Regions from separate parts of the Mycobacterium sp. ITM-2016-00316 genome, predicted to be linked through region 2. Evidence: predicted binding sites of a transcription regulator. Region 2 holds the regulator's gene; each other region holds the start of a gene.
The links. The regulator LexA, encoded in region 2, represses DNA repair genes until DNA is damaged. The targets are predictions, from matches to a motif close to CGAACANNTGTTCG.
Positions count from the first base shown of each region.

Region 1 (7,677 bases), 2.6 Mb from region 2:
TGAGCCCGCCACCGCGGAGGCGCTGTCGACGGTCGTCCTGCGCGGACTGGACTGCGGCGCGTTCGATGCCGACGACGTCGCGACCCTGGCCCCCGCGGCCACCATCGATGTACTACGAAAGCTCAAGGACCGGAAGCTGATATGACCGAATCTCTCCCCGACTTCACCTGGCTGCCGGATCTGGCGCTGCGTACTCTCGGCGGCGCCGTCGTCTGGGCGAATGACGAGTCGTTCGCCGAGAAGGAAAACCTGATCTCGCAGGGACCGTCGACGTACCGGCCAGCCTCGTTCGGGCACAAGGGCCAGGTGTATGACGGGTGGGAGACCCGGCGCCGCCGCGAAACCGGCCATGACACCGCGATCGTTCGGCTCGGGGTGCCCGGAGTGATCCGCGGCGTGGTCGTGGACACCGCATGGTTCAAGGGCAACTACCCACCCGCCATCTCGTTGGACGCGCTCGAGGTCGACGGCTACCCCACCGCCGAACAGCTGGCCGCCGACGAGAACTGGACCCCACTGATCGAACGCAGCCGGGCCTACGGGGACACCCGCAACAACTTCGAGGTCAACTCCGAAAACCGGTGGACCCATGTGCGACTCAACATCTACCCCGACGGCGGGGTGGCGCGGCTGCGGGTGCACGGGGAAGGCCTGCCGGACAAGCGCTTCTTCGGTGTCGGCCCGCTGGACCTCGCCGCGCTGGAGAACGGGGGCCTGGTCCTGGACTGCTCCAACAGGTTCTACAGTTCCCCGCAGAACCTGATCTTCCCCGGCTACGCCCAGGTGATGGGCGACGGCTGGGAGACCGCACGCCGCCGCGATGACGCCAACGACTGGGTGCGGTTCCGGCTGGCCGGTCCCGGCCGCATCAATCTGGCCGAGATCGACACCTCGTATTTCATCGGCAACTCCCCAGGCTCGGCCGCGCTCACCGGGTTCCGCGCCAACGGTGACCGGGTGGAATTGTTGCCACGCACCGATCTGCTGCCCGATACCCGGCACAAGTTCCTCATCGACGCCGACGACGTGCTCACCGAGGTACGGCTGGACATCTACCCGGACGGCGGGCTGGCGCGGCTGCGGCTGTACGGGGAGCTGGCGTGACGTATCCCCGCGACCTGATCGGGTACGGGCGCCATACCCCGGATCCGCGGTGGCCCGGCGGCGCCGCGATCGCCGTGCAGTTCGTGCTGAATTACGAAGAGGGCGCAGAGAACTCGATCCTGGATGGCGATCCCGCGTCAGAGACGTTCCTGTCCGAGATCACCCCGGCCGAAGCGTTCGGCAACCGGCACATGAGCATGGAATCGATGTACGAGTACGGCTCACGTGCAGGGCTGTGGCGGATCCTGCGGATCTTCGAGCAGCGCGGCCTGCCACTCACGATCTTCGCGGTGTCACGTGCCATGCAGCGCAATCCCGAAGCGGTGGCGGCGTTCTCGGAGCTGGGCCACGAGATCGCCTGTCATGGGCTGCGCTGGAAGTCCTATCAGCTGATCGGCGAGGACACCGAACGCGCCCATATGGCCGAGGCCATACAGATCCTGACCGAACTGACCGGCTCGGCGCCGCTGGGCTGGTACACCGGCCGGGATTCCCCGCACACCCGCGAGCTGGTGGTGGAGCACGGCGGGTTCGCCTATGACTCGGATTCCTATGCCGACGACCTGCCGTACTGGGTAAAGGTGCGCGACACCGATCATCTGGTGGTGCCCTACACCCTGGACACCAACGATATGCGGTTCTCGTCGCCGGCCGGGTTCGCCAATGGTGACGAGTTCTATGCGCACCTGCGCGATGCCTTCGACGTGCTCTACGCCGAAGGTGTTGCCGGACAGGCGAAGATGTTGTCCGTGGGTCTGCACTGCCGGCTGGTCGGCCGGCCCGCCCGGGCCGCGGCGCTGCAGCGGTTCCTGGACCACGTGCAGTCACACGATCGGGTGTGGGTGGCACGGCGCATCGAGATCGCCGAGCACTGGCGGGCGGTTCATCCGGCGCCGGTCGCGTAGCTCGGACTTGTCGTACGGCGCATGAGCACCGCGGTCGGCCCTCAGCCTTCACAGTGTCACCGATGTCCCGATGCAGAACCCTTGCGCGGGGCCTTGATGCGGCGTAGCATCGAACACAAGTTCGAATGCGACGTTGCTCCCATCACCACCCGGTGAGCACAGACCGCGACCCCGGTCGCCGCGAGGTTCGATGCCCCTTTCGGGCTGTGCGGACCGTTGTGACTGATCGTGCCCCGTTGGGCACCTTCTGTGAAAGTCGGTATCCCTATGGACGCCACTCATCTCGACACGTTCATTGATGCGTTGATTGATGACCTCACCCCGGTGCCTGCAGCCGGGGACGACGCTGATCGCACGCTGTTTCATCTGCTCGACGCTCCGCGCCGGATCGTTGATGAACCACCCTTGCTCGCGGTGTTGGCGGCCGCGGTGACCGTGCGCAATCTGGTCGATCATGTGATCGCCCAGGCGGTTGCGGCCGCGGAGCGGGCCGGGATCCCGGCGCGCAAGCACCTGCGTACGGGCGCCGATCTGCTCACCAGTTGCGGCATGGCTCCCGGTGCGGCGTACCGCGCGGCGCGGGTGGGCCGGGCGGCGCACACCCTGCCGGCCTTGACCCGGGCCCAGCGCCTGGGTGGGGTCGGTATCGAGTTCGCCGACGCCATCGGCAAAGGAGTCGCCCACATCCACAATCGAGTGGCGTTGTCCGAGGAAGACCGGGCGGGCGTGGTGACGACGCTGATGATCCAGACCACCCCCACGGGGGTGGCCAAGAAGGCCCGCGAGATCGCCATCGCCAGAACCGCCGCCGCTCCGCTCGACGACGGGGCGGTGCCGGTCGCCGAAAACACCGACCTCAACGACATGACCCTGACGCAGACCGACGACGGACGGGTCGCGGCCAGCCTGGATCTCGACGCGCTCACCGCGGAGGAACTGCTCGCCGCGCTGGACCCGCTGTGCCGGCCCATCCCGCTACCGGACGGGTCACCGGACCCCCGCCCGACCGGGCGCCGACGCGCGGATGCGTTCGGGCAGATCATGCGCACCTACCTGTCGAGTTCGCAGCGCCCGATGAGCGGTGGTGTGCTCCCGCACGTCACCCTCACCCGCCCCACCCCGGTGGGCGTGGACTACCTGGGGTTCGGCGGGCCCGTCAGCACCCGCACCGCCGACCTCATCATGTGCGACAGCACCCTGACCGCGGTGATCGTCGACGCCGCCGGCGCCCCGCTGGACGTGGGGCGCGCCGAGCGACTGTTCACACCCGCCATCCGGAAAGGGTTGGCGGTCCGCGATGGGGGCTGCGCACACCCCGGGTGCGGGCGGCCGGTGTCGTGGTGCGACGCCCACCACATCACCCCGTGGGCAAGCGGCGGGCACACCAGCATCGACAACGGGGTGCTGCTGTGCCGACTGCACCACACCGCGATCCACCACGGCGGCTGGCAGGTCTACCTCGGCCCCGACCGCCACCCCTGGTTCATCCCGCCCCACGACCCGGCCGAACCAGAACCGGCGCATCTACGCTCCCACGCCCGACGCACCATGACCGACCTACCCACCGCCGCATAACCAAACCCGCACGGCACCTTGACAACTCCACAGAGAACACCGCCCGCACAGCGGGTCCGGCGGAGAGCAACACGCCGCCGGACCCGCCACGACGGATTAGGCTTTGTCGACGTAATCCTTGGCCGGCGGCGGGGCGAACTCCCCGCGCTTACCGGTACGCAGACCCATCGTCACCAGCGACTGCACGATCAGCGTCGCGGCGCTGACACCGTCGACCACGGGCACACCGATCTCCTCGGAGATGTGCCTGCACATATCGGCCATCCCCGCACAACCCAGCACCACCGCATCGGAGCGGTCCTGCTCGATGGCTTCCCGACAAGCCTCGGTCACCATTTTCAGTGCCATCGGATCGGACTCCAGGTCCAACACCGGGATATCGCAGGCGTGGATACCCAGGCAGAACCGTTGCATCCCATAACGTTCCGCGAGATCGGCGGCGCGGCCCATGGTGCGCCCCAGCGTCGTCACGACGCTGAACCCGCGGCCCAGGTGGCTCGCGGTCTGCATGGCGGCCTCGGCGATACCGATCACCGGCCCGGTGGCCAGTTCCCGCGCGGCGTCCAGGCCTGGATCCCCGAAACAGGCGATGACATAACCGTCGACGCCCTCGGCCTCACCGCGCTGGATCGCCGCCAGCAGGCCGGGCACACTCATCGCCTCGTCGTAGTGACTCTCGATGGATGGCGGCCCGAACTCGGAGGTTACGCCGGTGACATCCACCCCCTGAGCCGCCACCGCCCGGGCGCAGACCTCGATCGTCGAGGTCATTGCCCGGGTGGTGTTCGGGTTGATCACCCAAATACGCGTCACGACACCGATTCTGCCACCAGGACGTCCCGCTTGCCCCACAGGTAGTAGATCGCGAAGCCGACTCCGCAACCGATGAACCAGCTGTACTGGGCAGCGGCAGCCATGCCCGCCACGGAACCACCGAGCAGCACCGGGATCATGGCCAAGATGGCGCCGATGACGGTCGCGACGACGGCCACTTTGTTGTATCCCTTGGTGTACCAGTATTTTCCGGACTCATCCATGGTGAACAGATCATCCAGCACCACCTTCTGCTTGCGGATCAGGTAGTAGTCGGCGATCAGCACACCGAACAGCGGGCCGATGAAGGCGCCCAGTGTCTCCAGTGTGTAGTGGATGACCTCGGGGTTGTTGTACAGGTTCCACGGTGTGATGAGCACCGACCCGACGGCGGCGATCATGCCGCCGGCGCGCCAGCTGATGCGCTGCGGGCTGACGTTGGAGAAGTCGAACGCCGGGGAGATGAAGTTGGCGACGATGTTGATACCGATGGTGGCGATGGCGAAGGTCAACGCGCCCAACACGATCGCGAAGGTGCTATCGATGCGGGCCACCGTCTCGACCGGGTCGGTGATGAGCTCACCGAACACCGGCAGGGTCAGCGATGCGGTGACGACCACCAGCACCGAGAAGACCAGGAAGTTGACCGGCAGGCCGAGGAAGTTGCCCTTCTTGACGGCCGCGAACGACTTGCCGTAGCGGGAGAAGTCGCCGAAGTTGAGCATCGGGCCAGAGAAGTAGGAGACCACCAGGGCGATGGCGCCCAGCATCACCGGAACCGATGACCAGCCGGTGTAAGTGACCCCGCCGAGGTTCAGGTCGATGGCGGCCCAACCGGCCTTGTAGATCAGGTAACCACAGAGCATGAACATGACGACGTAGACGGCGGGCCCGCAGAAGTCGATGAACTTGCGGATCGACTCCATACCGCGCCAGAACACGCAGGCCTGCAACACCCACAACAGCAGGAAGCTACCCCAGCCCAGCAGCGACAACCCGGCGAAGCCGTAATCCGCGACCACCGCGTAGGGGGCCAGGCCGGGAAAGAGTTTGATCAGCACGATGTCCAGTGCCGCCGACGCCAGGAAGGTCTGGATGCCGTACCAGGCCACCGCGATCAAACCGCGGATGATGGCCGGGATATTGGCGCCCAGCACGCCGAAGACGGTGCGGCAGATCACCGGATACGGCACCCCGGTCGCCTGGCTGGGCTTTGCCACCAGGTTGCAGAAGAAGTACACGATGCTGATGCCGACCAGCAGCGCGATCAGTACCTGCCAGCTGGCCAGGCCGAGGGCGAAAAGGCTGCCCGCGGTGACATAGCCGCCGACGCTGTGCACATCGGACATCCAGAACGCGAAGATGTTGTAGGACGTCCAGGTCTGCTTGCCCAGCGGGGCGAGATCCTCGTTCGTCAGGCGGGGGTCGTAGCCGGGCTTGATGACGCCGCCGCCGACCGGATGGCCGGCGGCTTCGACGATGTCACCAGCACCGACAACGGCTCCCGGGGGCGCGTCATGCGGAGGTACAACGGTATCGGTCATGGTTGCCGACTATGGGACCGGATTGTTTCCCCACCGTTTCGGCGGACTTATCGGTCCGTTGCACGGGAAATATATTCGCTCACGCCAGCAGGCCGGTGTCGCGCGGCAAGGTGGCGATGACGGCGTTGAGGCGAGCGGCATGCTGTTCGGAGATGGCCAGCAGCGCATCGACGTCGCCGGCCAGGAATGCCTCCAGCATGGCGCGGTGATCGGCGTGCAGATCAGCCCGATCGGCGGGACTGACATGCACCATCGACTGCACCGGTTCGGTGACGTTCCAGGCGGCCTCCAGCATGTGCAGCAGCCGGTGCATCCGCGAGGGCCCGGTCAGCGCGGCATGAAACTGCCTGCTGCCGCGATGATATGCGGCCGCATCCCCGTCCCGAATGGCCTGTTCCAGGAGCTGGTTGGCGATCACCGCGGTGGCGCGATCGGTGTCGGTGGCGTTATGCACCGCTGCGGCCAGCGATGCCGCTTCCAATGTCTCACGCACGATGTACATCTCGCGCAGTTCCTGCGCGGTCAGCAGCGCGACGGTGTAGCCACCGTTGCGGCGGTGCGAGATCAGCCCCTCGGCGACAAGGGTCTTCAGCGCCTCGCGGATCGGGATCTGACTCACCCCGAAGATTTCGGCGACCTCGGCCAGCGGGATCTGCGTGCCCGGCGGGACGCCGCCGTCCAGGATGGCGCGCCGCAGTTCGCCGAGCACACCGTCCTGGGAGGTGCCTGCCCGTTCGGCGACCAGGCATTCGAGCAGAACCGAGCGCCGCACCCCCATCGGCTGAGATTAGGCCGGTCGTGTTGCGCCGCTGTTTCGGCGCCGTTAGGCGCTCAGCCGTGGAAGCGGGTGACCCGGGTGCGAAGCCGGTCCACGGCCGCGTCAAGCACCATCGCCTTGGCCCTGCGCAACAGGAACTCCGGGATCGGCGCGACCAGATCGATGAAGAGGTCGAACTGGACTCGGGTGCGGTCACCCTCACGGATCAGCTTGTACTCGCCGTGCTGGCCGCGCTGCTGGAAGGTGTCCTGGGCGTCCCAGACCATCCAGTCGTCGCCCCAGTGGTACTCCAGCATCTCCTTTTCGGTGATCCCCATGATCTTCACCGTCGCCCTGACGTGATGGGGCCTGCCGTCGGGATGGCGGTCCACCACCTCCGCGGACCGGTGCAGGGTGGACCAGGTCGGCACCTCGTCGATGTCGGCGAGCGCATCAAGGATCGCCTCCGGCGAGGCGTCGAAGAGGATTTCTCTCGACGCTCTGACAGCCATCAGGCAAATATAAGACTGCCCTTAGATTGACGCAAGGATTTCGACTAACTGGGCGTTGCTAATTTACGCCGCCGACGGCAGCAAATCGGTCTCACCAGCCGACCTGGTCAAGCGCCGTGGTCTGCTGCGGGGGTCGGCCGATCGGCCCGGCCGGGGTGCGGGAGAAGCGCGGCGCCGGCGCGGCCTGACGCACCCCGTGCTCGTCGACCAGCGTGTCCCTGGCCAGCAGGTGCTCGCTCTCGGCGGCCTCGGCCCAGTTCAGCACCGGGGTGACGCAGGCATCGGTGCCCGCGAAGATCGCCGTCCACTGCGCCCGGGTGCGCGCGGCGAACCGGGCCTCGAACATCGCACGCATGGCTGGCCAGCGGTCCCGGTCGAACTGGGCGGGCACCTCCGCAGCGTCCACACCGAGTCCGGCGAGCAGTGCCGCGAAGAACTGCGGCTCGATGGAACCCACCGCCATGTGC
Region 1 covers NZ_CP134398.1:5,028,537-5,036,213, forward strand. The annotation lists gene C6A86_RS24225 (DUF6986 family protein) at 1-145, shown strand, start outside; gene alc (allantoicase) at 142-1,104, shown strand; gene puuE (allantoinase PuuE) at 1,101-2,009, shown strand; gene C6A86_RS24240 (HNH endonuclease signature motif containing protein) at 2,277-3,584, shown strand; gene C6A86_RS24245 (aspartate/glutamate racemase family protein) at 3,681-4,397, opposite strand; gene C6A86_RS24250 (NCS1 family nucleobase:cation symporter-1) at 4,394-5,941, opposite strand; gene C6A86_RS24255 (GntR family transcriptional regulator) at 6,021-6,719, opposite strand; gene C6A86_RS24260 (SRPBCC family protein) at 6,773-7,210, opposite strand; gene C6A86_RS24265 (CaiB/BaiF CoA-transferase family protein) at 7,302-7,677, opposite strand, start outside.
Region 1: C6A86_RS24240 (HNH endonuclease signature motif containing protein) is a predicted target of LexA. The motif match lies at 2,120-2,133, and genes of this name have one in related genera.

Region 2 (7,677 bases):
TCACGCCATCAAGCTCGCGGCGCAACACCTGAAGGACACCCTCGACACCGAACTGGTCGCATCGTTCGCCATCGATGAGCTGCTGGACTACCGGTCGCGGCGGCCGATGATGACGTTCAAGACCGATCACTTCAGCAGCTACGACCAGCCCGAACTGAACCTGTACGCGCTGCACGACAGCGTCGGCACCCCATTCCTGCTGCTGGCAGGCATGGAGCCCGACCTGCGCTGGGAGCGTTTCGTGACGGCGGTACGGCTGCTGGCCGAGCGCCTCGGTGTGCGTCAGGTGATCGGGCTGGGCACCATCCCGATGGCGGTCCCGCACACCCGGCCGGTCACCCTGACCGCGCACTCAGCGAACACCGAACTGATTGCCGAGTACACCCCGTGGGTGGGCGAGGTCCAGGTCCCCGCGAGCGTGTCCAGCCTGCTGGAGTTCCGGATGAGCCAGCACGGCCACGACGCGGTCGGTTTCACCGTGCACGTGCCGCACTACCTGGCCCAGACCGCGTACCCACCGGCCGCCGAGAGCCTGCTCATCGAGGCGGCCAGGGCGGGCGCGCTGCAGATCCCGCTGAATGCGCTGGGAGAGGCCGCCGCCGAGGTGCACACCAAGATCAACGAGCAGGTCGAGGCGAGCGCCGAAGTCGCTCAGGTGGTGGCACAGCTGGAGCGTCAGTACGATGCGTTCGTTGCCGCTCAGGAAAATCGCTCGTTGCTGGCACGTGACGAGGAACTTCCCAGCGGCGACGAACTGGGTGCGGAGTTCGAACGTTTCCTCGCCCAGCAGACGGACGGCACGTTCGGCGAGGGCTTCCCCGACGGCGACGAGACCACCTGACCGAGCGCCGCTACCGGATTGCGAGGAGTGACCGATATGACCGATCGCAAACCGAACCTGCGCAGCGTGCGGGAAATCTCGCCCACCTTGCAGTTCCGCACCATTCACGGCTACCGGCGGGCGTTCCGGGTCGCCGGCTCGGGCCCGGCGATCCTGTTGATCCACGGAATCGGTGACAACTCGACGACCTGGCACACCGTGCAGTCGATGCTGGCCCGGCGGTTCACCGTGATCGCCCCGGATCTGCTGGGCCATGGCCAGTCCGACAAACCGCGCGCCGACTACTCGGTGGCCGCCTACGCCAACGGCATGCGCGATCTGCTCAGCGTGCTGGACATCGACCGGGTGACGGTTGTCGGACACTCGCTCGGCGGCGGCGTGGCCATGCAGTTCGCCTACCAGTTCCCTCAGCTGGTGGACCGGCTCGTCCTGGTGGGTGCGGGCGGTGTCAGCAAGGACGTCAATGTGGCGTTGCGCGTCGCGGCGCTGCCGATGGCCACCGAGGCGCTGGCGCTACTGCGGCTGCCGCTGGTGCTGCCGGCCCTGCAGGCCATCGGACGCGTCGGCGGGGCCATGCTCGGTTCCACCGGGCTGGGCCGCGATCTGCCCGACGCGCTGCGAGTGCTCGCCGACCTGCCCGAGCCGACCGCGTCTGCGGCGTTCGCCCGTACGCTGCGCGCGGTGGTCGACTGGCGCGGCCAGGTGGTCACCATGCTGGACCGCTGTTATTTGACCGAATCCGTTCCTGTGCAACTGGTCTGGGGTTCCCACGATTCGGTGATCCCGGTCAGCCATGCCCGGCTCGCGCACGCGGCGATGCCGGGTTCGGCACTCGAGATCTTCGAGGGCTCAGGGCATTTTCCGTTCCATGACGATGCCGAACGATTCGTCGATGTGGTGCAACGCTTCGTCGACACCACGATTCCCGCCGAGTACGACCACGAGATGCTGCGCGGACTGTTGCGCGCGGGCCTCAGCGAACGCGCGATCACCGGCTCGCCGGGCACCAGGGTCGCCGTGCTCGATGCGATGGGAGCCGACGAGCGCAGCGCCACCTGACTACCATCGGGGTATGGCCGTCGATGTGACCGTTCTGCGGGTGTTCACCGATTCGCGAGGCGAGTTCGGCAACCCGCTCGGGGTGATCGATGCCGCGACCGTCGATCCGGCCGACCGGCAGCGCATCGCCGCCGAACTGGGCTACAGCGAGACCGTCTTCATCGACATCCCGGAGCCCGGCGCGGCCAGCGCGCACGTCCGGATCTACACGCCGGTCACCGAGATCCCCTTCGCCGGGCATCCGACGGTGGGCACGTCGTGGTGGCTCAAGCAGCGCGGCACGCCGGTCCGGACCATGCACGTCCCGGCCGGCCTCGTACAGGTGGAGTATCTGTCCGAACCCGACGGCGAATGGACCGCGATCAGCGCGCGCTCGGACTGGGCCCCGGAACTGGTCATCTACGACCTGGCTTCGATCGACGAGGTGCTCGCCGCCGACCCGGCCGATTACCCCGACGATGCCGAGCACTACCTGTGGGCGTGGACCGACCGCGAGCGGGGAGCGCTGCGGTCGCGGACATTCGCGCCACAGCTCGGGATCGCCGAGGACGAGGCCACCGGTTCGGCAGCGGTGCGGATGACCGACTATCTGAGCCGGGACCTGCTCATCACGCAGGGCAAGGGATCCGAGATCCGCACCTGGTGGGATGCGACGGGTTGGGTGAAGATCGCCGGCCGGGTCGTCGAGGACACCGGGGTGCGGCTCGACTGATTCAGCCGGACGTGGAGACGCGGTGCGCGCGCAGCGCTTCGATCTCGCGCTCGAAATCGTCGGCCGAGGTGAACGACCGGTACACCGAGGCGAACCTCAGGTAGGCGACCTCATCGAGATCGCGCAGCGGCCCGAGGATGGCCAAACCCACTTCGTTGCTGGGGATCTCGGGTGATCCCGCGGCACGCACCGCATCCTCGACCTGCTGGGCAAGGAGGTTGAGCGCATCGTCGTCGACCTGCCGGCCCTGACATGCCCGGCGCACACCCTTGATGACTTTCTCTCTGCTGAACGGCTCGGTGACACCGCTGCGTTTGACGACCGCGAGCACCGCGGTCTCCACGGTGGTGAACCGTCGCCCGCATTCCGGGCAGGATCGACGACGCCGGATGGCCTGGCCCTCATCGGTTTCCCGGGAGTCCACGACACGCGAATCCGGGTGACGACAGAACGGACAGTGCATCACCGCTCCTTTGCCGCACCGCAGGTGGACGAGATCGAATGTCTTCGAGCCTACCTGGGTGAAGCGGGGCGGCATCAACCGATCGGTGCGATGAGGGTCTGCCCGGCCTGCACCGTGCCGGTTTCGAGCTTGTTGAGCTCGCGGATGCGCTCGACCACCGGGGCCGTGGGCACATCGGGTGCCACCCGGTGTGCGATGTGTTGCAGCGTTTCACCGTCCTGCACGTAGACCACCGACAGCCGGGTGGGCATCTGCACGGGCTCCTCGATGGGGCCGCCCAACTGTGCAACCAGCCCGAGCCACAACGTGATCCCGCCGGCCAGCAGCGCCAGCAGCACCGTGGCGCCGGGGGTGATCGGGCGACGCCGGCGCGAGGCGCGCGACATCAGCACGCCGGTGCCGCGGTGGCCCAGTGGCGCACCCCCCGGACGACGCGCCGGCTGCACGCGGCGGCGGCGCACCACGACATCGCGGGGCAACGGCCACACCTCGGCGGCCGTCGACGGCTGCGCCGCGGGGGCCGGGGCATAGGCACTGTGCCGGGTGATCGGCCGAGCTTCGAGAATTGTCATCTGACTGCCTCTCCGAGTAGGTGGCGTTCGCTTCTGTGTTCGAATGCTAGTCGATCATGTGTTCGATGAATAGAACATGTGATCGAACTGTTGCGAAACGATAGACGAGGCCACCGACAAGCGATTCGGGCCGATTTCAATTGCGCACAATTTAATTGTGCAATACGCTTGCAGCGTGCAGACCGCCCGACTCGACGACCAGTTGTGCTTCGCGCTGTACTCCGCGTCGCGGGCGGTCACGGCGGCCTACCGGCCGCTGCTGGACGAACTCGGCATCACCTACCCGCAGTACCTCGTGCTGCTGGTGCTGTGGGAGGAAGAGCACTGTTCGGTCGGGCACCTGGGCCATCGCCTGCACCTCGATTCCGGCACGCTGTCGCCGCTGCTGAAGCGGCTGGAGAACAGCGGACTGGTGGTCCGGCAGCGCGCCGCCGATGACGAACGTCGCGTCGAAGTGACCGTGACGCCCGCCGGGCGAGCATTGCAGGCGCGTGCCGCCTGCATACCCGAACGGCTGCTGCGGTCGTCGAACACCTCCGAGGGTGACCTCGCGGCGCTGCGCGACGTGCTGCGCGGACTGGTGGACCACCTGGATTCCCTGCAGTGACAACACGAAAGGACCGACCATGAAGACGCTCTACACCGCGGAGGCACTCGCCACCGGCGAGGGCCGCGACGGACACGGACGCACATCGGACGGGAAGGTCGATGTGGCACTGAGCATCCCGAAGGAAATGGGCGGCTCGGGCGCGGGCACCAACCCCGAGCAGTTGTTCGCCGTCGGATACGCCGCCTGCTTCCACTCCGCGCTGCGCCTGGTCGCGCGCCAGCAGAAGGCCGACGTCTCCGATTCCGCGGTCGGCGCCCGGGTGGTGCTCGGATCCGGCGACGACGGCGCCTTCGGCCTGGCCGTCGAGCTCAGATCACCCTGCCGAACGTGGATCACGCGACGGCACAGCAGCTCGCCGAGGCCGCCCACCGGGTCTGCCCGTACTCCAACGCCACCCGCGGCAACATCGAGGTCACCCTGACGGTGGCCGATGAGTGAGCTTCCGGCCCCACCGCCGACCACCCGGGCACGCACCATCGCGCGGCTGGCCCTTGCGGGCGCCATGATCTTCGCCGGTTTCAGTCACCTGTTCTGGGCGCGCGAGGAGTTCCAGGCCCAGGTCCCCACGTGGGTGCCGATGGACGCCGACGGCGTGGTGATGGCCTCGGGCGGTGTCGAGATCACCCTCGGCGTCGGACTGGCCCTGCTGCGGCGCGACCGTGTGCTGGTCGGCCGGCTACTCGCCGCGTTCTTCGTGCTGATCTTCCCCGGCAACATCGCGCAATTCGTCAACCACGCCGACGGTTTCGGTCTCAACAGCGATACCAGCCGGTTCGTCCGCCTGCTGTTCCAGCCCGTGCTGATCGCGTGGGCACTGTGGTCGACGGCGGTGCCGCGGGGCGCAGGCGGATCCGACACGCCTCGAACACATGTTTGATTATCTGCGCGTCGGCGACTACATTCGGCGCCATGAGCGACAGCACCGAAACCCCTGAGGCACGCTCCAGCCTGACCGAGCGTCAGCGCACCATCCTGGAGGTCATCCGCACCTCCGTGACCAGTCGCGGCTATCCACCCAGCATCCGCGAGATCGGCGATGCCGTCGGCCTGACGTCGACGTCGTCGGTGGCCCATCAGCTGCGCACCCTGGAACGCAAGGGCTACCTGCGCAGGGACCCGAACCGTCCACGCGCGGTGGATGTCCGCGGTTCCGACGAAATGGTGACCCCGGTCGTGGCCACCGATGTCACCGGCTCGGACGCCCTGCCCGAACCCACCTTCGTCCCGGTTCTCGGCAGGATCGCCGCGGGCGGGCCCATCCTGGCCGAACAGGCTGTCGAGGAGGTCTTCCCGCTCCCCCGCGAGTTGGTCGGCGAGGGGTCACTGTTCCTGCTGAAGGTGGTCGGCGAGTCCATGATCGACGCCGCCATCTGCGACGGTGACTGGGTGGTCATCCGTCAGCAGAACGTCGCCGACAACGGTGACATCGTCGCGGCGATGATCGATGGTGAAGCCACCGTCAAGACCTTCAAGCGCACCCGGGGTCAGGTGTGGCTGATGCCGCACAACCCGGCGTTCGACCCCATCGACGGTAACGACGCGGTCGTGCTCGGCAAGGTCGTCACCGTCATCCGCAAGATCTGAGGACGCTCAGTCCGCCCGGACGAATCCGTTCGTCCGGGCGAAGTCCTCACTGGCGAACCAGATCTCGGCCTCGGTATCGCGATATCCCGGGCTACCCGGAGCCCAGTACAGCCCGGTCTTGGTATCTGCCTTGATCGGATAGCCCTCCGGCGCGCGGTAGCGGTCACCGGTGGCGAGCCGCATCGAGGTCCAGCCGGCGTCCTCGGGCTCCTCGTCCTGGATCGCGGCGTGGCGGCCACTGGGAAAATCGGGCTCGTACTCGGGTACGACCATGGTCGGTGGATCGAACTGCCCCGCCGACGTCTCGGGAAGAGTTTCGATGCGCGTGGGCGCGGTGTCGACCGCATCCGGATCATGGTCGAAACTCAGCGGCTCCTCCTGCGGCGCACGCAGTTCCTCGAGCTCATCGCCCTCGACGTCGTGATCGTCGGAGCCGTACTCATCGGAGCCGTACTCGCCGGGTTCCTCGTCGTACTCGTAGTCCTCGTCACCGGATTCGTCATCGGCGGCGCCGGAATCGTTGCCGGTGCCGGTGTCGCCGGGGAGCACCGACGCCCACGGGCTCTGCGGCGTGTAGACGGCCGGTTCGGGCCGGCTGGGATAGCCGGACTCGAAGCGGTCCTCGTACCCGCCGTCGTAGCCGCGCTCGTAGGGGTCGTCGCCGAACTCGTCATCCTCGCGGGGGCGCCGGTTGCGCAGTACGGCGATGGCGACCAGCGCGATCACACCCACCAGCGGGATCAGGCCCAGCAGCCACCACCACGGCGAGGAGTACCACTTGTCGCCGCTGCCCGAGCCGCCGCCGGTGGCTCCCGGCGCGTCGGCCGGCGCCTCCGGCGCGTCCGCACCGGGGACCTCCAGGCCCGCGAGCTGAGACTGCAGGCCGGCGGGCTCGGTGCTGAAGGTGTTGGTCGCCTTGTCCCACGAGATCGACCCGCCGTTGAACTGCTGGCTGATGACGGTGCCGTTCTCGGTTTGATCGCCCTTCGGCGCACCGAGTTCACCCGTCGCCCCACCGAGCTTCTCCCAGGCCGCGTTCATCGCACCGCGCACGATCACCGCACCGAAATCGGGCGTCCAGAAGATCACCGGCTTGTCCGCGGCGGCGAAGGTCGCCACCCGGCTCTGCGGTGTCAGCCCGCCGTCGGCCTCACTGGCGGTGGGGAACCCGAGGTCCCCGGTCGGTCCGCCGACACTCTCGTATTTGGCCAGCACCTGACCGGTGACCACATTGGCCCCGGTGTCCGGGCGGTAGAAGATCTTGCCGCCGGCGTAGTTCTGCCCGACCCCGTCGGCGCCGATCGCGTACTGCGCGCCCTCCTCGGCCCCCAGCGGGCCCAGCGCACCGCCGGCGGCCCGGCGGGCGGCGGCGATGGACGAGGTGGCGTCCGAGGGGACCTCGATGGCCCCGAGCTGACCTGCCAGCTCGGGCGGCACCGTGGTGAAGGCCTTGGTCTTGCGATCCCAGGAGATCTCACCGCCGGTGAACTTCTGGGTGACGGTGTCGCCGTTGGTGGTCTCGTCTTCGCTGGGCACTCCGAGCACGCCGGCCGAACCACCGAGGGCATCCCAGGCCTGGTTGATGGCCCCGCGGACGACCCGGGCACCGGTGTCCGGGGTCCAGAAGATGACCGGCTGGTCGGGCGCGCTGAACGTGGAGTTGCGGCTGTTGGCCGCACGGCCCGGGCCCTCGTCGATCGTCGGGAAGCCCAGATCACTGTCGGCGGGGCCGCCGAGGGATTCGTACTTCTCCAGGATGGCGCCCGTGATGATGTGCGCACCGGTGTCGGGGGTGAAGAAGATCTTGCCCGACGCGAAGTTCTGCCCGAAGCCGTC
Region 2 covers NZ_CP134398.1:2,420,688-2,428,364, reverse strand. The annotation lists gene C6A86_RS11660 (proteasome assembly chaperone family protein) at 1-841, shown strand, start outside; gene C6A86_RS11655 (alpha/beta fold hydrolase) at 878-1,900, shown strand; gene C6A86_RS11650 (PhzF family phenazine biosynthesis protein) at 1,914-2,612, shown strand; gene nrdR (transcriptional regulator NrdR) at 2,614-3,075, opposite strand; gene C6A86_RS11640 (LysM peptidoglycan-binding domain-containing protein) at 3,150-3,647, opposite strand; gene C6A86_RS11635 (MarR family winged helix-turn-helix transcriptional regulator) at 3,823-4,254, shown strand; partial or broken gene C6A86_RS11630 (organic hydroperoxide resistance protein) at 4,274-4,695, shown strand; gene C6A86_RS11625 (hypothetical protein) at 4,688-5,134, shown strand; gene lexA (transcriptional repressor LexA) at 5,167-5,841, shown strand; gene C6A86_RS11615 (hypothetical protein) at 5,848-7,677, opposite strand, start outside.

Region 3 (7,677 bases), 1.6 Mb from region 2:
CCTTGGCGGTGACCGCCATCCGCGGCGCAATACGCACCGGGCGGGTGCGGGCCGCGGTCACCATCCAGTCGGCGGCCTCCTCGGCGGACAGCCCCGGCATCGCCACGAACTCCTTGGTCGGCTCGATCATCGGCGTCTTCACCAGCGGGTAGTACAGCGTGGTGGAATGCACACCCTTGCCCGACCATTCGGTCTCGGCCACCCGGCTCGCCGCGGTCAGCGCGGCCTTGGACGCCTGATACGCACCGAACAGCGGGGAGGATTCGTTCATCACACCCCAGGTGGACACGTTGATGACGTGCCCGTCGCCGCGCGCGATCATGCCCGGCACCAGGGCGCGCATCAGACGCAACGGCGCGTAGTAGTTCAGCGCCATGGTGCGTTCGATGTCGTGCCAGCGTTCCAGCGAGTCGATCAGCGGCCGCCGGATCGAGCGGCCGGCGTTGTTGACCAGGATGTCCACGCCGCCATGGCTTTCCACAACCCGGGCGGCCAATGCGTCGACGGCGTCGAGGTCGGACAGGTCGGCGGTGATCGCCTCGGCCATACCGCCGTTCTCGCGGATCCGGTCGGCCACCGCGCCGAGCAGATCCTCGCGCCGCGCCACCACGATGACGCTGGCGCCCAGCTTGGCCAGTTTCACTGCCGAGGCTTCGCCGATACCGGAGGACGCCCCGGTGATCAGGACGCGCTTCCCGCGCAACTCGACCTCGGGGCCGCGGCCCAGGTACTCGGTCAGCGGGGGCCGCATGCTGGTCAGCAGCACGGCGTCGGACAGCCGGCGCAAAGGGTTCTTACTCACCGCTTGATCTTAGAGTTGGGCGCGTTTTCGTCCGCTGACCATACGTATCCGCGCCGAAATCGAGGCTCAGAAGTAGCGGGGGAACCCGCTCCAGTCCGGTTCCCGCTTCTCCAGGAACGCGTCCCGTCCCTCCACGGCCTCATCGGTCATATAGGCCAGACGCGTTGCCTCACCGGCGAACACCTGCTGGCCCACCAGCCCGTCGTCGATCAGGTTGAAGCCGAACTTGAGCATCCGGATCGCCTGCGGGGACTTGCCGTTGATCTCGGCCGCCCACTGCAGACCCTCGGTCTCCAGGTCGGCGTGGTCGACGACGGCGTTCACCGCCCCCATCTGATACATGGTCTGCGCGTCGTAGGGCCGGCCCAGGAAGAAGATCTCACGGGCGAATTTCTGGCCGGATTGGCGGGCCAGGTAGGCGCTGCCGAACCCGCCGTCGAAGCTGCCGACATCGGCATCGGTCTGCTTGAACCTGGCGTGCTCGCGGCTGGCCAGGGTGAGGTCGCAGGTGACGTGCAGACTGTGTCCGCCGCCGGCCGCCCAGCCGTTGACCAGGCAGATGACCACCTTGGGCATGAACCGGATGAGCCGCTGCACCTCCAGGATGTGCAGCCTGCCGGCCCGGGCCGGGTCCACGGTTTCGGCGGTCTCGCCTTCGGCGTATTGGTAGCCGCTGCGGCCGCGGATGCGCTGGTCACCGCCGGAGCAGAACGCCCAGCCGCCGTCCTTGGCGGACGGGCCGTTGCCGGTCAGCAGGATGACGCCGACATCGGGGGACATCCGGGCGTGGTCGAGCACCCGGTAGAGCTCGTCGACGGTGTGCGGACGGAACGCATTGCGCACGTCGGGCCGGTCGAAGGCGACCCGCACGGTGGGCTGGCGCACTCCGTCGACGACGTGCCGGTGGTAGGTGATGTCGGTCAGCTCGAAGCCGTCGACGGGCTGCCAGCGGGACGGATCGAACGGGTTCGCAGTGGTCACGCATGAGACTTTAGGCGCGAGCGCGACGGCGACCATCGGCAGGTTTCGACGGGTCGGGCATCGGGTACAAACGGTGCGACGATGCGTATGGGACGCACGAGGTTGGAGAGCACAGTGAAGCGTTCGGCAGGTCTATTGATGGCGGGGATGGCCGTGAGTGCCGCCCTGGTCGGATGCTCGCCGGCGGTCACCGGTGGAGACACCAAGTGTGAGGACTTCATCGGTCAGGACGAGAAGACCCAGAACGAAGCCGTGGCGAAGATGCTCAAGGACGAAAAGGGCACCGACGCAGCGCAGTTGGAGGTCACCGGGACCCGTCTGGCAGTGCAGACCTGGTGTCAGACGGCCGGGACCCCGGACTCGACCATCAAGGAAGCTCCGCACCTGTAGCGGGGTCAGGCCGCCCGGCGGGTCATTACGAGGGGTGACCCGTCGGTGACGGCGATGGTGTGTTCGGAGTGGGCGGTGCGTGACCCGTCGGCCGATCGGATGGTCCAACCGTCCCGGTCATAGACGATTTTGTTGGTGCCCTGGGCGAACCAGGGCTCCAGCGCGAGTGTCAGCCCGGGTCGCAGCACCAGCCCGCGTCCGGCACGTCCCCGGTTGGAGACGTGCGGATCTTCATGCATGGTGCGGCCCAGGCCGTGCCCGCCGAACTCGACGTTGACGGGGTAGCCGTACGCGTCGGCGACCGCACCGATGGCCGCGGAGATGTCTCCCAGTCTTCCGCCCGGGAGCGCAGCGGCGATGCCGGCTTCCAGTGCCCGTTCGGTGGCCTCGACGACCCGCTGGTCCTCGGGCCGTGGCGTGCCGACGATCAGGCTGCGCGCCGAGTCGGCCACCCAGCCGTCGATCGAGACGGCGATGTCCATGCTCAACAGGTCGCCGTCGCGCAGCGCGTAGTCATGTGGAAGGCCATGCAGCACAGCGTCGTTGACCGAGAGGCAGATGACGTTGCGGAACGGGCCACGGCCGAAGGACGGCGCATAGTCCCAGTAGCAGGACACCGCGCCCCGGTCTTCGATCAACTGGCGGGCCCGGTACTCGAGATCGAGCAGGTTGACCCCCACCGCCGCGCGCGAGTGCAGATCCTCCAGCAGGTCGGCGATGAAGGCACCCGTGGTGCGCATGGCCTCGACTTCGCGGGGTGTTTTGAGTTCCAGCATCCGCATTCCTGTCCAATGGGCGGTATAGAAATACCAGCCTAGTGGAGGTCTCGGTATTTTCATACCAGGGTGGCGTATTCTCGTCGCATGGTCCGATCACCCCTGACGCCGCAACAACGTGCCGCCGGTCAACGCCTGGGCGCGTTCCTGCGCGAAAGCCGCGGCGACCGCAAACCCGCCGAGGTCGCGCACGCCGCGTCGATCTCACCGGAGACGTTGCGCAAGATCGAAACCGGACGCCTGGCCACACCGGCCTTCACGACCGTCGCGGCGCTGGCCGCCGTGCTGGGGATCCCGTTGGACGAACTCGCCCGCATCTGCCTGCCTGAGATGGATCTGTCGAATACGGGTTAGTGCCCTGGTGGAAGCTGCTGTGAAGCGCAAATTTTCGGTCGGGTAGCGGAACGGGCGTTCGGCGTGGCTGGGCTGCCTTGGGTGGGTGCCGGCTTTCGGGCTGCGCTCGGGATGGTCACTTGAACTGTCACCCATGCCCTCAAAATTTCCCTTGCGCGGGGCCTTGATTCGGCGTAGCATCGAACACAAGTTCGAATGCGACGTTGCTCCCATCACCATCCGGTGAGCACAGACCGCGACTCCGGTCGCCGCGAGGTTCGATGGCCCCTTTCGGGCTGTGCGGACCGTTGTGACTGATCGTGCCCCGTTGGGCACCTTCTGTGAAAGTCGGTATCCACATGGACGCCACTGATCTCGACACCTTTGTTGATGCGTTGATTGATGACCTCACCCCCACGCCCGCGCGGGATGAGGATCGCACGCTGTTTCATCTACTCGACAGTCCGCGCCGGATCGTTGATGAACCACCCTTGCTCGCGGTGCTGGTTGCCGCGGTGACCTTGCGCAATCTGTTCGATCATGTGATCGCCCAGGCGGTTGCGGCCGCCGAGCGGGCCGGGATCCCGGCCCGCAAACACCTGCGCACGGGCGCCGATCTGCTCACCAGTCTGGGTGTGGCGCCCGGCGCGGCGCACCGGGCCGCGCGGGTGGGCCGGGTGGCGCACACCCTGCCCGCGTTGACGCAGTTGCAGCGCCTCGGTGGGGTCGGTATCGAGTTCGCCGACGCCATCGGCAAAGGAGTCGCTCACGTCAGCAGCCGGGTCGCCCTGTCCGAGCAGGACAGGGTGGGCGTGGTGTCGACGCTGATGATCCAGACCACCCCCTCCGGTGTCGATAAGAAGGCCCGCGAGATCGCCATCGCAAGAACCGCCGCCGCTCCGCTCGACGACGGGGCGGTGCCGGTCGCCGAAAACACCGACCTCAACGACATGACTGTGGTGCAGACCGAGGACGGGCGGGTCGCGGCCAGCTTGGATCTCGACGCGCTCACCGCGGAAGAACTGCTCGCCGCACTGGACCCGTTGTGCCGGCCCATCCCGCTGCCCGACGGGTCACCGGACCCACGCCCGACCGGGCGCCGCCGCGCGGACGCGTTCGGACAGATCATGCGGACCTACCTGTCGAATTCGCAGCGCCCAATGTCGGGAGGTGTGCTCCCGCACGTCACCCTGGTCCGGCCCGCCGCACACGGCGTGGACACACTGGGATTCGGCGGGCCCGTCAGTGCCGCCACCGCCGAACTCATCGCCTGTGACAGCACACTGACGTCGGTGATCGTCGACCACTCGGGCGTACCCCTCGATGTGGGGCGCAGCGAACGGCTCTTCCCGCCCCATATCCGTAAAGGGCTGGCGGTCCGTGATGGTGGTTGCGCGCACCCCGGCTGCGGGCGGCCGGTGTCCTGGTGCGACGCCCACCACATCCAACCCTGGAGCAGCGGCGGGCACACCAGCATCGACAACGGGGTGCTGCTGTGCCGACTGCACCACACCGCGATCCACCACGGGGGCTGGCAGGTCTACCTCGGCGCCGACCGCCATCCCTGGTTCATCCCACCGCATGATCCGGCCGGACGAGAACCGGCACATCTGCGGTCCCACGCCCGACGCACCATGACCACCCTGCCCACCGCCGCATAACCAAACTCGCACGGCACCTTGACAACTTCACAGAGAACACCGCCCACGCAGGCGGGTCCGGCGGGGAGCACGCCGCCGGACCCGCCACCACGGATCAGTACCGGTCAAAGATCCACGTAAACAACACTCTCCAACCCGTCGCCATCAAAACCGGTACGGACCAGCTGGTCTCAGATTTCGTCGAACCGGAAGACCGGCAGGCGGCCGGCCAGTGCCTCGAACTCGTCGGGGCTGCCCGTGTCGACCAGACCGGCATTGCGGATGAAGCCGACGCCCGTGGGCACCAGAGTAGGAAACTGGCGCAGCAGTGGGCGAGCTTGCTCGGCGGGAATCTCGGTCATCCGCACCTGCTGAGCCCGCCGGCCCTGATGCAGGGTGGCTGTCCCCGCCGCGCGGGCGTTGGCTACCCAGTCGGCACCGGGCAGACCGCCGACCACGTAGCGGGCACCGTCGACCGTCATCGGGGTGACCGGTGTGGAACGCGGTTTGCCGGTCTTGCGGCCCGCCACCGTCAGCACCAGTGGGCCCTTGTCGCCGCCGATGCCGAGCTTGGACAGCCCGATGAACACCTTGTTGACGTACTTCAGCCACCATGGTGGCCGTACCCGCTGCTCCGCCATGCCCCAAGGCTAGGCTACCGCGCGAAGTTCGCGCTGATCCGTTGCTGCAGATAATCTTTCGCGCTGATGGGTGGGTACTTCCCGCCGGGGCCGGCGATCATCACCTCATGGTTGGCCTGGGCGAAGAAGGCGATGCTGTAGCGGTATTCGGGCTCCCGACGGCGGGCCCGCGGATCGGTGCCCGCGCCGAACTGCTGGCGGTGCGCGGCACCGACGTGATCGCCAACGCGCCCGCTGATCGCATCGTGTTCCACGACGGTGTGGTGGTGTCCCGCAGCGAGACCCACACCTGGATGGCTGTCTAGACGTCCAGGCCGTATGCCCGCACGGCCGCGATCAGACCATCGGGGCGCTGCGCGGTGGGCAGCGGATCGACCAGCGCGAAGGCACAACCCACGGCGCGGGCCCCGCCGTCGGCCTCCTCGCTGTCCCCGACCATCAGCGCGTCGGCGGGCTCGACTCCCAGGCGCGTCAGCGCGGTCTCGAAGATGGCTGGGTCGGGCTTGACCGCACCCACCTCGAAGGACAGCACGTACTCGTCGGCCGAGGTACCGGCGGCGGCGAGTGCGGGCCGCAGATCGAAGGCGATGTTGGACACCACCGCCGTCTTGACCCCGGCGGCGCGCAGCCCGTTCAGGGTGGCGACCGTGTCCGGATACGGCGTCCAGGACGCCGGGTCGACCAGTTTGGGGTACAGCGCGGCGGCATCCGCGCCGTTGAGCCCCGACTCGCGCAGCACGTGCAGATACGCCTCGCGGTGCAGGTGCGGTTCCAGATCGCGGTTGGCCCAATTGTGCTGCTGTTCATCCGACATCGGCACCGAACTGCCGGTGGGGGCGGTCACCCGGCGCATCAACTCGGCCTGCACGTGGCCGTCGACCGACTTCTCGTCGACGGTGATGCCGTCGAACCAGCTGTCGTCTTCCTCGAGCCGGAACAGGGTGCCGGAGAAATCGAAGAGCACGGCCCTGAGACCGCTGGTGTTCGTCACGAAAGTCATCCCTCCTAGAAGTGGTCGGGGATCGCGGGTGCGACGGGCCAGCCGAAGGCTACCGCGGCCCGCTGCGCCGACCCCGGTGTCAGTTCGTCGACCAGGCCCGCGGCGACCAGTTGCGCCACGCTCGTGCCGCCCAGATAGATGGCGCCGAGGTCACGCGCGGAGATGGCGATATCGGCTGGTGCGCCGGTCTTCTCGCATTCGGCACCGTCGGGCCCGCCGCGCAGTCGGTAGCGGCCGGTGTTCCACGGGCAGAACTCGTCACGCACGTCCAGCACGATATCGACCGGCGCGGCGTAGCGGCGTAGTGCGAGCGCACGGTCCACCTCGACCAGGCGTACGAAGATGCCGTCGTTGACCGCGCATTGCAGTGCCCGCTGATCGGCCACCAGGTAGCGCAACGGCTCGTCGACGGCGGCCCCGTCGTACCTGAGGGTGCGGATCAAGTCGATCTCCAGCAGGAAACGCCAAATACGGGCGTAGGCGCGTGGATTGGTGCCCCGCACCTCGTGGATGTGCAGTTCGCCGGTGGGTCCGGTGGCCGACCAGTCCGACTTGGGCCGGTAGATGGCGAATCCGCTGGGGGTGCCGTCGGCTTCGTGGTGCAGCGCGAACCGGATGCTGCCGCTGTCCTTGCGTCGGTCGGCGTTGTCGTGGATCAGGTGGTCCCACCACCCCCGTGGCCGGTCCATCCGGCCGGGTAGCTGCGGGTACAGCTGGTCATAGATTGCCGGCCCGTGGGCCAGCAGCGTCTCGGCATCGGTCTCGGACACCGATCCGTGGCCCAGATCGACCTCCGGACGGAAGCCCAGATCGCGCACCTGTCCGGTCAGCACGGCGTTCTGGCTGGCCAGTCCGTAACCGAACCGTCCATAGATCATCGTTTCCGACGCGAACAGCATGGCCAGGGCCTCGGTTCCGCGGGCTCTGATGCCGTCGAGCTGGTACCGCATCATCTGTGTCAACAGACCCCGGCGACGGTGCGCGGGTGACACGGTGACCGCTGTGACGGCGGCGACCGGGACCTGCGCCCCGCCGGGCAGGCTCACCTGCTTGCGGTAGTCGCCCGCGGTGGAGGCCCAGCGGTGGCCGTCGTGGAAACCGAACATGCGGTCGA
Region 3 covers NZ_CP134398.1:787,553-795,229, forward strand. The annotation lists gene C6A86_RS03825 (SDR family oxidoreductase) at 1-802, opposite strand, end outside; gene C6A86_RS03830 (1,4-dihydroxy-2-naphthoyl-CoA synthase) at 869-1,783, opposite strand; gene C6A86_RS03835 (hypothetical protein) at 1,898-2,173, shown strand; gene map (type I methionyl aminopeptidase) at 2,179-2,949, opposite strand; gene C6A86_RS03845 (helix-turn-helix domain-containing protein) at 3,037-3,303, shown strand; gene C6A86_RS03850 (HNH endonuclease signature motif containing protein) at 3,642-4,943, shown strand; gene C6A86_RS03855 (nitroreductase family deazaflavin-dependent oxidoreductase) at 5,114-5,563, opposite strand; gene C6A86_RS03865 (hypothetical protein) at 5,671-5,868, shown strand; gene C6A86_RS03870 (HAD family hydrolase) at 5,865-6,554, opposite strand; gene C6A86_RS03875 (GNAT family N-acetyltransferase) at 6,569-7,677, opposite strand, start outside.
Region 3: C6A86_RS03850 (HNH endonuclease signature motif containing protein) is a predicted target of LexA. The motif match lies at 3,484-3,497, and genes of this name have one in related genera.

Region 4 (7,677 bases), 2.6 Mb from region 2:
AGCTGCCGCAAGGGATCGTCGCGGCGGCGGCGCACCAGCAGTTGGGCCACCACGTCCGGGTCGAGCACCGTGCCACCCGACGCGACGCGTTGCACGGCGTCGAGGAAGTCGGCGACCGCGGCGACCCGGTCCTTGAGCAGGTACCCGATCGCTCCGGCGCCGTCGGCCAGCAGATCGTCGGCGTAGGACGCCTCGACGTACTGGGACAGCACCAGGATCGGCGACCGCGGCACCAGATGGCGGGCCTCGACCGCCGCACGCAGCCCCTCGTCGGTGTGCGACGGCGGCATTCGGACATCGACCACCGAGACGTCCGGCCGGTGCGCGGCGATGGCCTGCACCAGCGAGGGTCCGTCACCGACCGCAGCGAGCACCTCGTGGCCGTTTTCGGTGAGCAACCGAATGAGGCCTTCCCGCAACAGGACCGAATCGTCGGCCACGATGACTTTCATACCGGCAGCTCCACCCTGATCGTCGTCGGCCCACCATGCGGGCTGGTCACGGTCAGCGTGCCGCCACCGGCCCGGATGCGGTCGGCCAGCCCCGACAGCCCGTGCCCCTTGGCCACATGTGCGCCACCGTTGCCGTCGTCGACGATCTGCACACCGACCAGAACGGGTCCCGTCGCGACCGTCACCCAGCAGTTCGTGGCGCCGCTGTGCTTGGCGACATTCGTCAGCGCCTCGGCGACCGCGAAGTAGACGGCGGTCTCCACCGCGGGATCGAGCCGGCCCACCGGCGTGCCGAGCTCGGGGTCGACGGCCAACTCGACCGGTACCGTGCAACGGATAGCAAGTGCGGCAAGAGCACTCGGCAGACCACGGTCGGTGAGCACCGGCGGTGCGATACCGCGGGAGAGCGCGCGCAACTCGTCGAGGGTCTCCTGGGTCTGGGCGATCGCCTCATCGAGGGTGTCGCGCACCGGGCCCGGTTCGCTGCCCTGCCGGGCCCGGCCCAGGTCCATCGCAAGCCGGATGAGGCGCTGCTGGGGGCCGTCGTGGATATCGCGTTCGAGCCGGCGCAGGGCGTGGGCCTCGGCCGAGGCGGCGGCCGACTTCTGCTCCGTGAGCACGGTGATCGTCTGGCGCAGCTCGGCCACGCCGGTCAGCATGACACGTGCGAACCCGGCCTCGAGCAGCGCGCAGACCCGCACGATGAACGGCAACGTGATCAGGCAGAGCAGACCGATGGCCGTCTGGAATCCGATGCGCGCCATCGCGCTGTCACCGAGGCCGACCAGCTGGGCCAGCGACGTGTTGTCCGGCCCGCGCGGAATCGCCCAGTCCCAGGCGATGGTCAGGGTGCCCGCGATCGCGACCGCCCACCAGCTGATCACGATCACGAAGGTCGCCACCGCGATCGGAAATCTCACGACAGCGTGCGTGAGGTCCAGCCAGGACTGGCCGTCACCCAGCGGGGTGACGAGGCGTCGCCACCATGCGGTGTCCGGCGCGGCCTTGCGGTATGCCGGCCGCGTACGCGGTTGCCTCAGCACCGCGGGATAGCGGAACCGTTCGATGTCGGCGAAGACCCGCGCGATGAACACCGAGCCGACCAGGACCGGCACCCCGACGAAGACGACAAGCAGGCCGACACCGGCCGAGAGCCCGGTCACGATGACGCTGAAGCTCACCACCGCGAGCGGGAATCCGAGCAGGACGTAGCCGGTGTCGACGCCGAGTTGACGCATCATGGCGGGCCGCTCCGTGGTGGTCACCGCTTTGACGCTAGGCATCTGACTGATCCACCCCCAACCGGTGCGCCTGCGTGTTCAGGGTAGGGCTGTCCCCACCGTGTCGATACGCTCGCCCGGCATGGGCGGATTCGCCGGAGGGCAATGCTGCGGCGCGTGTTCGCCCTGGGTTGAGGTCTCTCAGGTGCGAAAGTGCCCGGCTGTCAGTGACTTTCGAGCGACAGCCGAGTCTCAGAATTTTCTTTGGACTCATTGATCACATCGGTCACTTCCTGGCCGGTTTTGTCGGTGGTCGTACGTATGTTCGAGTCATGAACAGCGATGTGGCCGGCGGCCGGGACGCAGTGCAACACGCGCTGTCCGACCGCGGCGCCTCCGTCAAGGCGCTGCTCGACGCCGATTTCGCGATGTTCGACTCCGCCGAACTGCTGGCACTGCTGTCTGAGCGTGAGCAGCAGGCCCGCGCCGACACCGCCGTCGATCACCGCATCCTGGCCGCCCTGATGGACCGGGCCACCCCGCACGAGATCGGCGGCAAAACCTGGACCGACGTGCTGACCACCCGCGACCGCCTCAGCGCCACCGAAGCCGCCCGGCGCATCACCGCCGCCCGCGATCTGGGGCCCCGGCACACCATGACCGGTGAAGTCCTGGAACCGGTGCTGGCGGCGTGCGCGGCCGCACTGGCCGCCGGCAGGATCACCACCGGGCACATCGCCATCATCCGCACCACGCTGAACAAGGCCTCCGCCCGCCTGGATGCCACCGCGCGCGGGCAACTGGAATCCACACTGGTCGATATCGCCGCCACCAACACCCCCGAAACGGTGCAGAAGGCCGCCGATCACGCGCTGGCTCTGATCAACCCCGACGGGGATGGCCCCGACCCGGCACGCCACCGGCGCGGGCTGAGCATCGGTCCCCAAGACGTCGACGGTATGGCCAAAGTGTCGGGCTGGGTGGACGCCGAATTCGCCGCCTACCTGCGCACCATCCTCGACGTGTGGGCGCGCCCGGGTATCAACAACCCCGATGACGAGCAACCCCAAAACAACCCGGACCCGAACCCACTCGACGAAGACCCTGTCGAACCCGACACCGGACCCGAGGACGAGGACGAAGGCGAGACAGAGGCAGAGGCCGCATCAGCAGAGGCCGAACCGGAGGTTGAGCCCGAACCCGAGGTGCCCGCGGCGTGGGTGCCCGGGCCCGCCGGCCCGCCGGCCACATGGGACCCCGACGAATTTCTGCGCGACCCCCGCACCCAGTCCCAACGCAACCACGACGCCATCAAAGCCGTCCTACGCGACACCCTGGCCTCCAAGAGACTCGGGCAACACAACGGCCTACCCGTCACCCTGGTCGTCTCCACCACGCTCAAAGAACTCGAAGCCGCCGCCGGGATCGCGGTCACCGGCGCAGGCACCCGCATGCCCATGCGCGATCTGATCCGGCTGGCCGAACACGCCCACCACTACCTGATCGTCTACCGCCACCACACCGCCGAACCGCTCTACATGGGCCGCTCCAAACGGTTGGCCACCAAAGCCCAACGACTACTGCTCTACAACCGCGACCGCGGCTGCACCCGACCCGGCTGCACCCAAGCAGCATGTCGCTGCCAAGCACACCACGCCAACCCCAGCTGGAACAACGGCGGACTCACCGACGCACCCGACCTCGGCCTGGGATGCGGACCCGACAACCAACTCGCCGAACTGGGCTGGACCAACACCATCGACCCCGCCACCGGCCGCGTGCACTGGCACCCACCACCACTCATGGACACCGGCGCCGACACCCTCAACCACCACTTCCACCCCGAAGAACTCTTCCCACCACCACAACCCGACGGGGAAGACGGTCGATGAGGACCTCGGCGGTGCCCTGCTGGAATACCTACCGCCGGATACTCGACGAAGATGGTTTGGTCATGCCAGGCGGTCCTCGACGGGTTTATTGCCTCCGGTGAGTGGACCGATCAGCTGCCGTTGGACTGGGATGTCACCAACTTCCCACCTGCCCGGCGATCACCGTCCCACCGCAACGTGCGGCACGGCACGAAGGCGCCCCTCCACGGCGGTCAGGGTGAGCCGCCGTTTTTTGCTGCGGAGCTCAGCGCGTTAACCTGCTGTATCGGCCTCAGCCAACGAGCAGATAGAAGAGTTGAGCACAGTCATGACCGCAGCAGCAGAAACGTCCGCACTCGAAGACCGGGTCGGCCACTGGTATCAGATGGACGACACCTACCTCGTCGGGCGCGAGAAGATCCGCGAGTTCGCTCGCGCTGTTCAGGACAAGCACCCGGCCCACTGGAAGGTTGCCGAGGCCCAGAAGCTCGGCTACCCGGGCCTGGTGGCGCCGCTGACCTTCACCTCGGCTCCGGCGATGGCGTGCAACCAGCGGATGTTCGAGCAGGTCGTCGTCGGCTACGACATGTACCTGCAGACCGAGGAGGTCTTCGAGCAGCACCGCCCGATCGTCGAGGGTGACGAACTGACCATCGACGTCGAACTGACGGCGGTGCGCAGGATCGCCGGCCGCGACCTGATCACCGTCACCAACACCTTCACCGATGCCGCCGGGGAGGTCGTGCACACCCTGCACACCACCGTCGTTGGCATCGGCAGCGACGATGTCGACCCGGCGATCCGGCCGGCTGTGGCCGGCGTGATGATGCACGGCATCAACATGCTCGGCACCGACAACACCGGCGAGTACCACAAGTCGCTGCGGCCCGAGGGCGCCCAGCGCATCGCCGAGGCCGGCGGTACTCCGGCCTCGCCCTCGTTCGACACCCTGAACGTCGGCGACGAGTTGCCGGTGCACCACACCCGGCTGTCCCGCGGCGACCTGGTGAACTACGCCGGCGTGGCCGGCGACGCCAACCCGTTGCACTGGGACCTCAAGGTCGCCAATCTCGCCGGCCAGCCCGATGTGCTGGCCCACGGCATGCTCACCATGGGGCTGGGAGCCAGCTTCGGCACTTCCTGGACCGGCGACCCGGGTTCGGTGACCCGGTACGCGGTGCGGCTGTCACAGCCCGCGATCGTGCCCGTCGACGGCGGAGCGGATATCGAGTACAGCGGCCGCATCAAGTCGCTGGACCCCGAGACCCGCTCCGGCGTCGTGATCGTCGGCGCAAAGTCGCAGGGCCGAAAGATCTTCGGTCTGGCGACCCTGAACGTCCGCTTCAGCTGACCCGGGCTGTCACCACACCGACAGGGTCAGTGCACCGGCCGAGCTGTTCACGCCATCGGTGTCGGTGGCGACGATCAGGATCGTCCGGGTTGTCCACCCGCCTTGGGTGGCGGTGAACGTGACGGCCTTCAGCGCGTCCTCGTACTGCTGCTTCGTCGCGATGCCCGACAGGGTCAGCGTCCTGGTCCCGGCGTCGTAGGTCGCCGTGATCGGGTTTCCGGACAGGCCGGCGAAAGTGAGGGTGTCCCCGGCCTTGCCGAAGGTCGTGACACTCATGGTGACCTTCTGCATATGGCTGGAGTCCGCGTCGACGATGCTGACCGAGGCGACCGGCTTCATCGGGGAGTCACCGATGGTGTACGACCGGCCGCCGATCGGGGTCACCAGCGGCACGTACCGGGTCGGGGACGAAACGCCCAGTGTCACAAAGCCGGGGGCAATGTTCGCGATGCCGTGTTCGTCGGTCGCCGAGATCGAGAGCCCGCGCACGAGTGCCGCGCCCTGTGTCGCCGTGAACGTCACGGCCTTGAGCGCCTCCTCGTACTGAGCCAGCGTGCCGGCACCGGTCAGCGTCAGAGTGAAGTCTGCTGCATTCCACGTCGCGGTTACCGGGTTACCCTCTGGCGCAACGTAGTTCAGAGTGTCGCCGCTCTGCGCGAACGTCACGATTCTGACGGTCAGCTTGGACAGCTTGCCCGAATCACCGTCGACGATATCGACGGCGGAGACGACGTTCGCCGGGTTGCCGCCGAGGGTGAACCCACCTCCGGCGATCGGAGTGACCAGCGGCGGCAGTGTCGGCGCGGCGCCCACACCGACGGTGACGAACCCGGGAGCGATGTTGTCCACGCCGTCCTCATCGGTGGCAGAGATGGACAACCCACGCACCAGCAGCGCACCGCCGGTGGCCGAGAACGTCACCGCCTTGAGCGCTTCCTCGTACTGAGTCAGCGTCGCATCACCGGACAAGGTCAGCGTGCGCTCGGCCGCATCCCACGTCCCGATGATCGGATTACCCTCCGGCGCAGCGTAGTTCAGCACGTCGCCGGACTGAGCCAGCGTCGCGATCTTCACCGTCAGCTTCGACAGCTTGTCCGAATCACCGTCGACGATATCGACGGCGGAGACGATCTTGGCCGGATTGCCACCGAGGGTGAACCCTCCACCCGCGATCGGGGTGACCAACGGCGGAAGCTTCGCGGCGGGCCAGACACCGACCGTGACAAACCCGGGTGCGATGTTGTCCACGTCATCTTCGTCGGTGGCCGAGATGCTGAGTCCGCGCACCAGCAACGCGCCCTGGGTCGCCGAGAACGTCACCGCCTTGATGGCTTCTTCATACTGCGCAAGCGTGGCCGAGCCGGACAGGGTGAGGGTCAGCGTCTCGGCATCCCAGGATCCGACGATCGGGCTGTCGACCGGAGCGTTGTAGGTCAGCACGTCGCCGACCTGGGCGAGGGTGGCCACCTTGATGACCACCCGCTTCAGCCCGATCGAGTCGCCGTCGACGATGTCGACCGTGGACACGATATGGGCCGGTTCTTTGCCGATCGTGTAGCCGCCACCGGCGATCGGGGTGACCAGCGGCGGTGCCTGGTAGACGGGGTCAACCGTGACCGGGATGGTGACCGTCAGATTGTCGGCCTGGGCGATCCCGAGGAAGCGGGTGACGGTTTCGACCACCGTCTGAATCTGGCCGAGCACCCCGGGCAGATGTTCGGAGTCGTCATGCACGACGATCTTGAAGCTGTCCACGAGGGGCTGCCCGGTGACCAGTGCCCACGGGGTGTAGACGAACTTTCCGCTGATGAGATCCCGGTACACCCAACCCTTTTCGGGTTGGATGATCTCGTAGGTGAGGACATCACCGTTGGGATCGGTGGCGTTGAGATCGATGTAGACCTGACCGAGGACGTTCTGCTCGTAGACGATCGGACCGGCGACGGGCGTCCTGTTGACGAACGTGTGGCTGATCTGACGCGCGACCCACGCCATCATGGTGTTCACCAGCAGATCCAGCGGATTCGGCGTGGTCGCCGACTGGGTGCCCAGGGTGGCGCTGGCCGCGGTCATCTTCGGCGTCGCGGCGCCGACGGTCGGCTTGGTGTCCTCGATCGCCGGCGCCTGCGGCACCTCGATCGCCGGGGCCTCCGGCGGTGTCTGCTCGGTGTCGGTCAGCACCGGGGCCACGGACTCGGTGGTGAGTTCCGGCGCGGCCTGCACCACGGCGGTGACGGCCTTTTGGACTTCGAGAGGCTTGTCGAGCTGGATATGGGCCCGGGCCTTGCGCACCGGCGGCGCGGACGTCGTGGCCTCGGCCGGCGCATCTCCCACCACCGCCGGGTCATCGCCGGACTCCGGCGCCGTGGCCTCCAGATCGGGATCGGCGATCTCGGGATCTTCGTCGGTCGTGGTGGCGCTCGGCTTGGCCGCCGTCTTGGGCCCGCGCTTACGGTTGATGGCCGGGCGCTCGGAGGCGTCACCGGACGATGCCGACGGCGTGCGGGGGCCTGCCGGGGTGGACGAGTCCGACCCCGATGAGTCCGATGACGACTCATTGCTGGACGTCGTCCCGGTGTCGGCGTACGCGGGCGCTGCGGCGTTGGCGATCGCGAACCCGACGCCCAGCGATACCGCCAGCGCGCCCACCCGCCCGACGTTCAGTACGTGGTTCGCGGAATTCTTGCGTGCGTGGCGCACCGACCCGCTGGATCCCGACGGCGTCAGAAGATGCTTGGCCAGCCACCACTGCTCGTTGTCCCGGGGACCTCCGCTGCGTTCGA
Region 4 covers NZ_CP134398.1:5,823,645-5,831,321, forward strand. The annotation lists gene C6A86_RS28335 (response regulator transcription factor) at 1-452, opposite strand, end outside; gene C6A86_RS28340 (sensor histidine kinase) at 449-1,717, opposite strand; gene C6A86_RS28345 (DUF222 domain-containing protein) at 2,005-3,564, shown strand; gene C6A86_RS28350 (fused (3R)-hydroxyacyl-ACP dehydratase subunits HadA/HadB) at 3,872-4,894, shown strand; gene C6A86_RS28355 (hypothetical protein) at 4,904-7,677, opposite strand, start outside.
Region 4: C6A86_RS28345 (DUF222 domain-containing protein) is a predicted target of LexA. The motif match lies at 1,987-2,000, and genes of this name have one in related genera.